DNA from 2 places in the Synechococcus sp. Cu2B8-bc1011 genome. Region 1 is predicted to be linked to the other one. Evidence: predicted binding sites of a transcription regulator. Region 1 holds the regulator's gene; the other holds the start of a gene.
What was found. The regulator NtcA, encoded in region 1, controls nitrogen genes in cyanobacteria. The targets are predictions, from matches to a motif close to GTANCNNNNGNTAC.

Region 1 (5,733 bases):
TGCGCTACACAGGCGATCGCATCTGCAGGGCAGCACTTGGAGAACTCGATCTCGAAGAGGTGTTTTATTTGCGCCCCGTCGGTGAGTACAGCGACCGCAAGGGCAAGAAATACCTTTACAGCGAGGCTGAGCGAAAAAAAGATTTAAACCACTGCAAAATCAGTGCCGATCGCTATCAGGAATTGCTTCAGGCCGGCTACGCCGAGGAACATGCCCGCGGCATCCTCCCCTTTGATTACAGGCAACATTTCGTGGTGAGCTTCACGCTCAGAGCCTTCCTGCATTTCATGGATCTTCGCGCCAAGCTCGATGCCCAGCAGGAAATCCGCGAGCTCTGCGACCTGATGTGGCCACACCTCAAAACGTGGACCCCAGAATTTGCGAGTTGGTACGAAAAAACAAGATTGCATAAAGCGCGACTTGCTCCCTGAGCAACCTTCATAAATCAAATTCAAGACAACAATAACTTGTGGATTGCTTAACAGTTAAACAATCCAGATTACCCGTTGAGTTCAGTCTGATTCAGACCTTGGCCAGTGTGACGCGCTCGGGTTGATGCTGATATTTACCTTGCCGATCGCTGTAGGTGGTCTCACAAGGATCACCTTCAAAAAACAACAACTGACAGATCCCTTCACTGGCATAAATGCGACAGTCAGCGCCAGAACTGTTACTAAATTCCAAGGTGAGATGTCCCTCCCAGCCAGCCTCCGCTGGAGTTGTATTCACAATGATGCCTAAACGGGCGTAGGTGCTTTTACCAAGACAAATCACCGTGATATTGGGCGGCACTCGCATCTTTTCGAGGGCAACACCGAGGCCATACGAATGCGCCGGAAGGATGAAATAGTCTCCATCCTCATCATGATGAATGGGCGTTGATTCAAGATTGTCAGGGTTGAATCGCTTGGGATTCATGATCGTGCCAGGGACGTGGCGAAAGATCAGAAACTCCTTAGGCGAAAGCCTCAGGTCGTAGCCGTACGACGAACAGCCAAAGCTCAGAACCGGACTCTGCCGTTGATCCGGATCCAAGTGGCGCACTAATCCATTTTGAAAAGGCTCGAGCATGCCTGCATCAGCCTGATCCGTAATCCAGCGATCGTTCTTCAGCATTAGAAACCTCGACGCAATTCCGTCACTTGATCCGCCATCTCCATCATCTCTGCAGGGATCGCGGGCCCCGTCACGATCACATCCATCGCTGAAGGCCTTTGCTCCAACACCGATAAGACATCCTCGTGGCTCAAATAGCCAAGCTCGATCGCCAATCCAATCTCATCCAGAACGAGTTGGTCCAACGTGCCTTCTAAGAGATGGGTCTTACAGATCTGCCAAACCTCTTGGACTGCCTCTTTGACCTCCTCATCGCGGCTCACAGCAGCATCTGACAGGCATTCCGTCACGGAAGGCCGCAACCATCTGAGCCTGTCGCACAGGGTGAGGCTGCTCTTGGGGCCTTGACCCACTCCACCCTTGAGAAACTGGGCGATCAAAACATGGCTACCCAGGCCTGCAGTCCGCAGCGCTTGGCTCAGCACACAAGAAAAGCTCCCCCGAAAGGAGGCGGTATGCACCTCAAGCTGCCCTTCTGGAGCCACCAAATGCAGGGGTGGACGAACCTCGACAGAGGGCAATCCCCTTAGCCCTGCTTGCTCGAGAGTCCTGTGGTCAACAGTCCGCGACTCACGAGAATGATGGGTAGGGCTGAGGCTGACGGTCATCACATTCGCCGAAGTCCGGCAAATCCGGATGTGAATGAATCTAGCGGTGAAAGTTGAATGCACAAGTGTTTTGACACCATCCATGGTGTGCCGAGCCAACTGGCAGGCTCAAAGCACCTCCGCACCGTGGACTTATGACCGACACCTCTCGCAATGACGGACGTCGGCCGGGTGATCTTCGCCCCTTCTCGATCAGCTGGGATCCCATGGGATTTGCCCTGAGCTCAGTGATCATTCACAGCGGACGGACCGCTGTTCTTTGCAGCGTTTGCCATCAGGAAGGTGTCCCTCGCTGGCGCAAAGATCAAGGCCAGGGATGGCTGAGTGCCGAATACCGACTCCTTCCTGGATCCACTCCAGAGCGTCAAAACAGAGAGCTGCTCAAATTAAGTGGACGCACCCAGGAGATTCAGCGCCTGATTGGTCGCAGCCTGCGCGCCGCCATCAACATGGAAGCTCTCGGCGAGAACACGTTGAGAATTGATTGTGATGTGATTCAGGCGGATGCCGGCACCCGTACCGCGGCGATCAGCGGATCTTGGGTCGCGCTACAACGAGCCTGTGAACGGCTTGTGCAACAAGGTGTTCTCAACACCAACCCTGTCCAAGCTCAGGTGGCAGCTGTCTCCGTTGGCGTGATTCAAGACCGCCCCCTTCTCGATCTCGACTACAGCGAAGACAGCCATGCCGACGTGGATCTCAATGTCGTGATGAACGGAGAGGGACAATTGCTGGAACTACAGGGCACTGCAGAAGGAGCTCCTTTTAGCCGCCACCAGCTCAATGCCCTCCTGGACCTCGCCGAGCCTGGGCTCAAAAAAATCATGGATGATCAACGTGCGGCTCTTTCAGCTAGATGAACTCCGCTTCAGGACAAGGCAGCATTTCGTGTTCCTTGCTACAGGAGCCGGGTGGGCTGATCCATAACATCTCGTAAAACGCGCTGGGAACATGGCTGAGGTCAGCCGCGGCTTCAGCCGCTACGCACCACCAACAATTCGCCCGGCGGCCTCGAGCTTCGGGACCCCCGCGGTTCCATCCAACCGCACTCTTCAAGACGTCATTCGGGGACTCGATGGAGCCAATTCCGAAATGGTGGAACGGGGGAAAACCATCTTTTTCCCCGGCGATCCAGCAGAAAAGGTGTACCTCATTCGTCGCGGTGCCGTTCGCCTCTCAAGGGTGTACGAATCCGGCGAAGAAATCACCGTTGCCTTGTTACGAGAGAACAGCTTGTTTGGCGTTCTGTCGTTATTGACAGGTCATCGCTCTGATCGTTTTTATCACTCGATCGCTTTCACCAGAGTGGAGATGGTCACGGCACCCGCCACATCAGTGCGGCAGGCCATCGAAGCTGACACCAGTGTGGGATTGCTGTTGTTGCAAGGTCTGTCCAGCAGGATTCTCCAGACCGAAACGATGATCGAAACGCTCACCCATCGGGACATGTCGTCCCGGCTGGTGAGTTTTCTGCTGGTGCTCTGTCGAGATTTCGGAGTGCCTGGTCAACGGGGCATCACCATCGATATTCGCCTCTCACATCAAGCCATCGCCGAGGCCATCGGCTCCACACGCGTCACGATCACTCGTCTCTTGGGTGATCTCAAGGCGTCCAGCCTTGTCGATATCGATCGCAAAAAGATCACTGTTCTCGATCCAATCGCTCTCGCCAAGCGATTCAGCTGACCATGCAGGTGAAGATGGAGCTTCTATCCGAACTCTGACCCTTCGTTCTCTGTGACCGGCTGGTTCCTACTTCTCGCTCTTCTTGTGCTTGGAGGCGTGCTCTCAACCCTGGGAGACCGTCTTGGATCTCGCGTGGGGAAAGCTCGACTGAGCTTGCTTGGACTGCGTCCCAAACGCACGGCCGTGGTGATTACGGTGTTAACGGGCAGCCTGATTAGTGCCCTTTCACTCGGACTCTTGTTGTTGGTCAGTCGACAGCTCAGGGTGGGCCTGTTCGAACTGAATGCTCTCGAAGCGAAATTGCGGAGCAGTCGCGCCGACCTCAAAACAAGCAAACGCGCTCAGACACAAGCTGGCAAAGAGCTCACAACCGCCCAACAGCGCGCGGCAGAACTGCGTCGCACCCTGAAGCCACTCCAGGAGCAAACCCGATCCCTGGAGGCAGAGCGACAGCGATTGAGCCAAGACGTGGATGCGAAAGATATTGAGATTCAACGCACCGAACAGGAGCTCTCAGCCGTGCGCTCTCAAATTCGCAGTGGCGAGAAAGAACTCAATCAACTGGAAGACACTCTCCTCGCCCTGCGTCGCGGAAATGTCGCCATCAGCAGTGGGCAGCCGCTTGCAACCGTGACCTTGAAGCTAGAACGCCCCGATCAGGCAAAAACGGTGATCGATCAGTTGCTACGAGATGCCAATCTTCAGGCCTATCAACAAGCGCTCCCTGGCCAACCGGTAGAGCGTCAGATCCTGCTGGTTCCGCGACCCGACATCAAACGCTTGGAACAAACAATTCGCAAACCTGGCACCTGGGTTGTGAACATTCGTTCAGCAGCCAATGTGCTTCTGGGTGAAACCGTTGTGTATGCCTTCCCGGAAGTGCTTCCCAATGTCACGGTGACCAGAGAGGGGGAGATCCTGGCCCGCACCACCCTCGCGAGCAATGAGCGCAACCCTGAAGCCGTTCGCAACCGACTGAATCTTCTCCTTGCCTCCACATTGGCCGAGGTGCAACGACGCGGATCTCTCAGCAAGGGGCTGCAGTTCGATGTGAATGCCATCAATGTGCTGGGCCAAGAGCTGGTCGACCGCAATGGCGGTCTCGCTTCGCTCGAAGCGGTTGCTTTGCGGCGCAGCGAGACCGCCGATCCCATCGCCATCCAGTTGCGACTCAGTCCATGACACGCGTCGTCGCCTTGGATCCTGGCCGAAGCAAATGCGGCTTGCTCCTTGCAGACATCTCAACGAACACGGTTCTGCAAGGCATGGTGATACCAAGCTCTGAGGTCCTTGATCAGCTGCGCGCCTGGATGGAAGACGATCAGGGGGAGAACGCTCAGATTGCTGATCTGGTGATCGGTGACGGCACCAGCAGCACGATCTGGCAACAACAACTTCCCACCAGCCTGAAGGTCCACGTCGTGGACGAAACAGGAACCACCCTGCGAGCACGCGAGCGTTACTGGCAGTTGTGGCCTGCACGGGGCTGGAAGCGCTTGCTTCCTTCAGGCCTGCGCATCCCGTCTGGTGATCTCGACGCCATCGCCGCGCTCGTCATTCTTGAGGATTACTTAGAACGGCCTTTGCGATGGCCGGGACCCGGTCCCCTCAGAAACGGGCCCTCACGGTGAAGGTGTAATCCCCTCCTGGCTCCAGGTCATAGTCAGATTTCACAAGGAAGCGAAGGAGCGCATCTTGAATCAGTGCTCGCCCCAGGGAAGGTTCCACACTCAACTCACCGCGATCAAAAAACCAACTGAACTGCCAATTGAAGCCTCCTGCCTGGACGTCTCCTTCCAAACATTGATCCGCAAAACTCTGGCGTTGAACCCGCAGATGGGCGGTTGTAACAGGTAGCGCTGCCATCACACCTCAGTGATTGCAGAAGCCAGCTGTAGCCCATTGAGGTGATTTCCTGCAAGGTCGAGGCCTTGACGCTGAATCCTCTCCAAACCATCGACGACTTCTAACAAAACCTTGTCGAGAAGGGGCTCCTCGTCACGACTGAAACTTCCAAGCACATGCGACACCGTTCGTGCCTTGCGCTCACTGGGGTTTTGCCCTGGTGCACCAATTCCAATGCGCAGACGCGCGAAATCTTGTGTACCGAGATGCTGAATGGTGCTTTTAAGGCCGTTATGGCCACCAGCAGACCCACGGGCTCGCAAACGCAAACGACCCAGCGGAAGATCCATATCGTCGACGAGGACCAAAATCTGATGCAGCTCGAAGCCAAACCAATCCAAAGCAGCACGAATAGAGCGACCGCTGTCGTTCATGAAGGTTTGGGGCATCAACAATCGCAATCGCTGGTCCCCCGAAC
Region 2 (5,733 bases), 370 kb from region 1:
CGGTGGCACGGGACCCGCCACCGGAACTAATGCAACCACCTGCACCCCAGGTGCATTTCACATCGGCCGAATGCTGCAGGCAGCAGAAGGACTTCCCGTGAACCTGGGCTTTTTCGGCAAAGGAAACGCCAGCACTCCAGAAGCCTTGGAGGAACAAGTACGAGCGGGAGCCTGTGGCCTGAAGCTTCATGAGGATTGGGGCACCACACCTGCCGCGATCGATGCCTGTCTGTCCGTTGCTGACCAGATGGATGTGCAGGTTTGCATCCACACCGACACGCTCAATGAAGCCGGTTTCGTGGAAGACACCATCGCAGCCATCAAGGGACGCACGATTCATACCTTTCATACCGAAGGTGCCGGAGGCGGGCATGCGCCAGACATTATCAAAATCTGCGGAGAAGCGAACGTGCTGCCAAGCAGCACCAACCCAACCAGGCCCTACACCCGCAACACTCTCGAGGAACACCTCGACATGTTGATGGTGTGCCATCACCTTGATCCAAAAATCCCAGAGGACGTGGCCTTTGCAGAATCACGCATCCGCCGCGAAACCATTGCTGCTGAGGACATCCTTCACGACCTCGGCGCCTTCTCGATCATCGCTAGCGACTCCCAAGCAATGGGACGCGTGGGAGAGGTGATCACACGCACCTTCCAAACAGCCCACAAAATGAAGGTTCAACGCGGCGCCTTACCAGAAGACTCAAGCCGAAACGACAACCACCGCCTCAAGCGCTACATCGCCAAAGTGACGATCAACCCAGCAATCGCCCATGGCATCAGCAGTCAGGTGGGTTCCGTGGAAACAGGCAAACTCGCCGACCTCGTGCTTTGGAAACCAGGATTCTTTGGAATACGACCTCAACTCGTTGTCAAAGGCGGGTCAATCGTCTGGGCCCAAATGGGTGATGCCAATGCCTCAATCCCCACGCCTGGTCCAGTCCACGGCAGACCGATGTTTGCTGCCTTCGGCAAAGCGCTTGCACCCAGTTGCCTCACCTTCATGAGCGATGCGGCCATGAACGACAACATCCAAAGCAAACTTGGACTGGAACGCACCTGTATTGCCGTAGAAAACACGCGTGACGTTGGCAAAAGTGCTCTGAAGCTCAACTCTGCACTACCAAGCATGAGCGTGGATCCACAGACCTATGAGGTGTTCGCCGATGGCGAGCTCCTAACCTGCGAACCAGCGGAGGTTTTGCCTCTAGCCCAACGCTATCTGCTGCTTTGACAACACTTGCTCCCACGTTGCTGGTGGTGCAGCACATCGATCGCGAAGGTCCTGATTTAGTCGCAGAGATAGCGCTGGAGCAGGGAATGAGCATTCAGACCATTCGCCCTGATCAGGGAGAGCCACTCCCCGACCCAATCAGTACTCAAAACACAATCGCTCTCTTGCTCGGAGGGCCCATGAGTGTCGAGGACCGACATCAAGATGCGCTGGCATGGATGCAACGGGAATTGGAATGGCTCACTTTTTGGCATCAACAACAAAAACCAGTTCTAGGAATCTGTCTGGGCGCACAACTCCTGGCGGTCGCTGCCGGTGGCTCCGTGAAACCGTTGCAAGTGGGACTGCCGCCTCAACCGTTGAAAGAGGTTGGCTTCGGAGCCATTCATTGGCAGACGGAACCGAGCCAAGAACCACTGTTAAGGGGATTACAACCCAGTGAAATGGTGCTGCATTGGCATGGTGATCGCATCCAGCTTCCTCCAGCAGCAACCTTGCTGGGCTCATCACTTCATTGCCCAGAACAAGTGTTCCGAATTGCCAAACATGCGGTTGGCTTGCAATGTCACTTTGAACTGAGCAGGTCCAATCTCGAGCGCTGGATTGAAGAAGACCATGACACCATCGTGAGCGCCATGGGTCCGGAAGGACCCGAGCAATTACGACAAGACCATGAGAGATTCGGTGAATCAGTGCAACAACAAGGACGCATCTTTATCAGAAATACCTTGAGACTCCTTTCTGCACGCACAACCAAACCATAAACAGGCCAAATGGGCCAACAATGAAGTGACCCTCACAAGGGGTTCACGCTGAAGCTAATACCACATGCAAATGGCTCAGGCAACTCACACTTAGGCCTAAAAAAGAAGAATTCGAGCCCAATTTATTCATACAATTGATCAGAAGCCAAGGACAAAAATCAGCTCTACCGCAGCAATTCAGAAATCAGTAGCAAACAACACCGGCCAAGGTGGGCTCAAAGCGATTGGATAGGTATGACAAACAACGATTCATGCGATGTTCAAGGAATACCAACCATCGCATGGATATGACGAGTATTTCTGCAAAAAGCAGGCTGCCCCACGTGCTGACTTGGAGCCTCTACTCAACTCGCTAGGCCAAATCGGCATGGCCGAGCTCCAACACAATCATGCCTGCGCCAGCAATCTGTTAAGACGCCTGGGAGCCACGTTCCGAATCAACGGATCAGGAGCACATGCAGACGAACGAATCCTCCCTTTTGATCCGTTACCAAGGCTGATTCTCAAACGAGAGTGGGGGATTTTGGAAGAGGGTTTGCTGCAACGACTGGAAGCAATTGATCATTTTTTGGCCGATATTTATGGACCGCAACACATCCTCAATGACAACGTCATTCCACGGGAAGACGTTGAAAGCTCACAAGGTTGGCGTCCAGAAATGCAAGGTATTTCATTACCACTGGGACGATGGTGTCACATTTCTGGACTGGACTTGATCAGGGATGGAGATGGCAACTGGCGAGTACTGGAGGACAACTTACGATGCCCTTCAGGAGTTGCTTATTTCCTCGAAAATCGTCGTGTCATGAAGCGATTATTTCCGAGTCTTTTTGAAGGGCGACAAATCCAAGCAATCGATGATTATCCTTCCCATTTACTACGAACATTGCAGGATCTAGCCCCATGGAATGACGCTCCACGTGTGGCTCTTCTTACTCCAGGAGTCTTCAACAGTGCTTATTTCGAACACAGCTACCTCGCACAGCAAATGGGAGTCACGCTTGTGGAAGGCAGAGACTTGATCTGCGAAAACGAACATGTATGGATGCGCAGCACAGGAGGATTACAACATGTCGATGTGATCTATCGACGCATTGATGATGATTTTCTGGACCCCAAAGTGTTCCGCCGAGATTCCGTCCTTGGAGTTCCTGGCCTCATGGACGCAATGCGCAAGGGAAACGTAGCGATTGCCAATGCACCAGGCACAGGTGTTGCCGACGACAAGCTTATTTATGCCTACGTGCCCGAGATGATTCGCTACTACCTCGATCAGGAACCAATCATCGACAACGTGCCCACTTACCTCTGTTCAAAGCCAAATGACTTGACCTACGTGCTGGAACACCTCAACTCACTCGTCGTGAAATCAGTCGCTGAAGCTGGTGGCTACGGGATGTTGATCGGCCCCCACTCCTCAACAAGCGAAATCGAGGCCTTTGCCGAGAAGATCAAGGCCCATCCACGCAATTTCATTGCACAGCCCACATTGCAACTCTCGACCGTTCCCTCTCTCAGTGAGGGTGAACTCTATCCATGTCATGTCGACTTACGTCCGTATGTTCTGCGCGGAAAAAGGAACTGGGTCAGTCCAGGTGGACTCACCCGCGTCGCCTTAAGACGTGGATCTTTAGTCGTGAATTCATCCCAAGGTGGCGGTTGCAAAGACACCTGGGTGGTGAGCGATCGTCACGCACCAGTTGAACATCGGGAGGCCATGCCGTGTTGAGCCGGGTCGCGGACTCCCTCTATTGGATCAACCGTTTTGTGGAGCGCGCCGAAAACATCTCTCGCTTTCTTGAAGTAAGCGAAGCAATGTCTTTAGACAATCCCAGCAGCAATGCTGAACCCTGGTTGCCATTAATCGATGCAAGCGGTGATCGCCAGCTTTTCGATCAAAGCTATCCACTTCGATCGCCACAGGATGTAAGGGGTTTTCTGCTCCTTGACCGCAACAACCCAAACAGCATTGTGAGCTGCATCTCGAATGCCCGTGAGAACGCCCGTCAGATCCGCGATGTGATCTCTACAGAGATGTGGGAACACATCAATGAGCTTTTTTGGAGTCTTCAGGATGGAGAAGTCCTTTGGAGAGAACCAGACCTAGAGCAACTGCGCACGATTCGTCGTGGTTGCCAACTTTTTTATGGCATCACTGACGTCACACTCAGCCGCGATCATGCCTGGTTGTTTAGCCGCCTAGGTCGGCTCATCGAAAGGGCTGATAAAACCTCGAGAATTCTTGATGTGAAGTACTTTCTGTTGCTGCCTGACCCGAGCGCAGTAGGTGGCGTGCTGGATGAGCTGCAATGGATTGCTCTTCTCCGTTCCGCTGGTGCTTATCAGATGTATCGGCAGAGCGTCCAACAAGCCATCAGTCCCACTTCGGTGGCCCATTTTCTTCTGCTTGATCCGATTTTTCCCAGATCCGTACGGTTTTGCGTACAGGAGATCAACGACACCCTTGAGTGCATTCAACACAACTCTATTCCAGGATCACCTGACGAGCTCGAATGCCTACGCGGTCAACTTGTAGCCAAGTGGAGTTACGTTCGCATCGAACCACTCATCAACCGCGGATTGCATGAAGCGATTGATCAGCTGCAGAACGATCTCAATCAACTGCATGGGCTGATTCATAACAACTATTTCACCACCCCAGCTCTCACACCTCAGGACCTCTCAACCATTTCGAAAGATCCCTCATGCTCATTGAGCTAACTCACAACCTCACGTATCGATACGACGCACCGATCAGCCTTGGCGATCACCGACTGTGCCTCCAACCAAGAGGTCATGGTCATCAGCGGCTACTCGAGCACAGGCTGATCGTCTCTCCAGAACCAAGCCATCACCACGCGCTCGTAGCAGCAAGTGGAGACGAGATTCGACGGGTTCGCTTTCAAGGCACGACAAGTCATTTATGCATTGAAGCTCACAGCAAAGTGGAAACTCAAATGGCAATGCCCCTTGAAGAATGCTTCAACCCACTCAATCCTCCGCTCCCCTATCCTCGCGGACATCTCAATCGTGACCTGCACGGAGCCCTAGAGGGCTGGCTGCCTAACGGTCAGCACGATCCGTCAGCCGTCGCCCTAGCCCAAGACGCATTAATGGGAGGGAACCAGCAAACCTTGCCGTTTTTGATCCAACTGATGGAAACCATTCAAGACAGGGTGAAATACACCGAGCGACATTTAGGTCCAGCCTGGCCAGCCGGCCGAACCTTGAGAGAAAGAGTGGGCTCTTGCCGAGATTTAGCAATGTTGATGGTGGAATGTTGTCGTAGCGTTGGGCTACCAGCACGATTCACCAGCGGATATCAACTCATCGATCCTCCTCCTGCTGACTATGACCTACATGCTTGGGCCGAAATTTATCTTCCAGGAGCCGGTTGGCGTGGTTTTGACCCAAGCTCTGGAAGTGAAATCAACGAGCGCTATATCGTCCTGGCCAGCTCATCAAAACCAGAACTAACTGCAGCTGTTTCTGGAAACTTCACTGGCCCACCAAATACAAGCAGCACACTCAACTGGACGATCAAGGCACAAATCGCAGACATGAAGCACGATGACACTGCGATGAAGACAGCTCAAGCAGCCTGAAGGACAGGTTCAAGACCATGCAAAAGAGGAGGTGCTGCAGCTTGTGACGTTGCTTGATAAAGCCTTGGAATCTTCAGGCTGTTGTAAACACGGAACTCTCTGTCTACACAAACATTGGAATTTCGCT

Region 2: the regulator NtcA is predicted to act here: its motif matches at 2,189-2,202, upstream of SIC18_RS02620 (circularly permuted type 2 ATP-grasp protein).

Annotation. Positions count from the first base shown of each region.
Region 1 is NZ_CP138915.1:864,040-869,772, reverse strand. Features, by position in the region: gene thyX (FAD-dependent thymidylate synthase) at 1-431, shown strand, start outside; gene dcd (dCTP deaminase) at 523-1,116, opposite strand; gene SIC18_RS04415 (cob(I)yrinic acid a,c-diamide adenosyltransferase) at 1,116-1,724, opposite strand; gene rph (ribonuclease PH) at 1,859-2,584, shown strand; gene ntcA (global nitrogen regulator NtcA) at 2,676-3,410, shown strand; gene SIC18_RS04400 (DUF3084 domain-containing protein) at 3,462-4,592, shown strand; gene SIC18_RS04395 (resolvase) at 4,589-5,041, shown strand; gene SIC18_RS04390 (DUF3146 family protein) at 5,019-5,276, opposite strand; gene pth (aminoacyl-tRNA hydrolase) at 5,276-5,733, opposite strand, start outside.
Region 2 is NZ_CP138915.1:495,304-501,036, forward strand. Features, by position in the region: gene ureC (urease subunit alpha) at 1-1,237, shown strand, start outside; gene SIC18_RS02615 (type 1 glutamine amidotransferase) at 1,234-2,001, shown strand; gene SIC18_RS02620 (circularly permuted type 2 ATP-grasp protein) at 2,258-3,730, shown strand; gene SIC18_RS02625 (alpha-E domain-containing protein) at 3,724-4,722, shown strand; gene SIC18_RS02630 (transglutaminase family protein) at 4,707-5,606, shown strand; gene SIC18_RS02635 (hypothetical protein) at 5,594-5,733, opposite strand, start outside.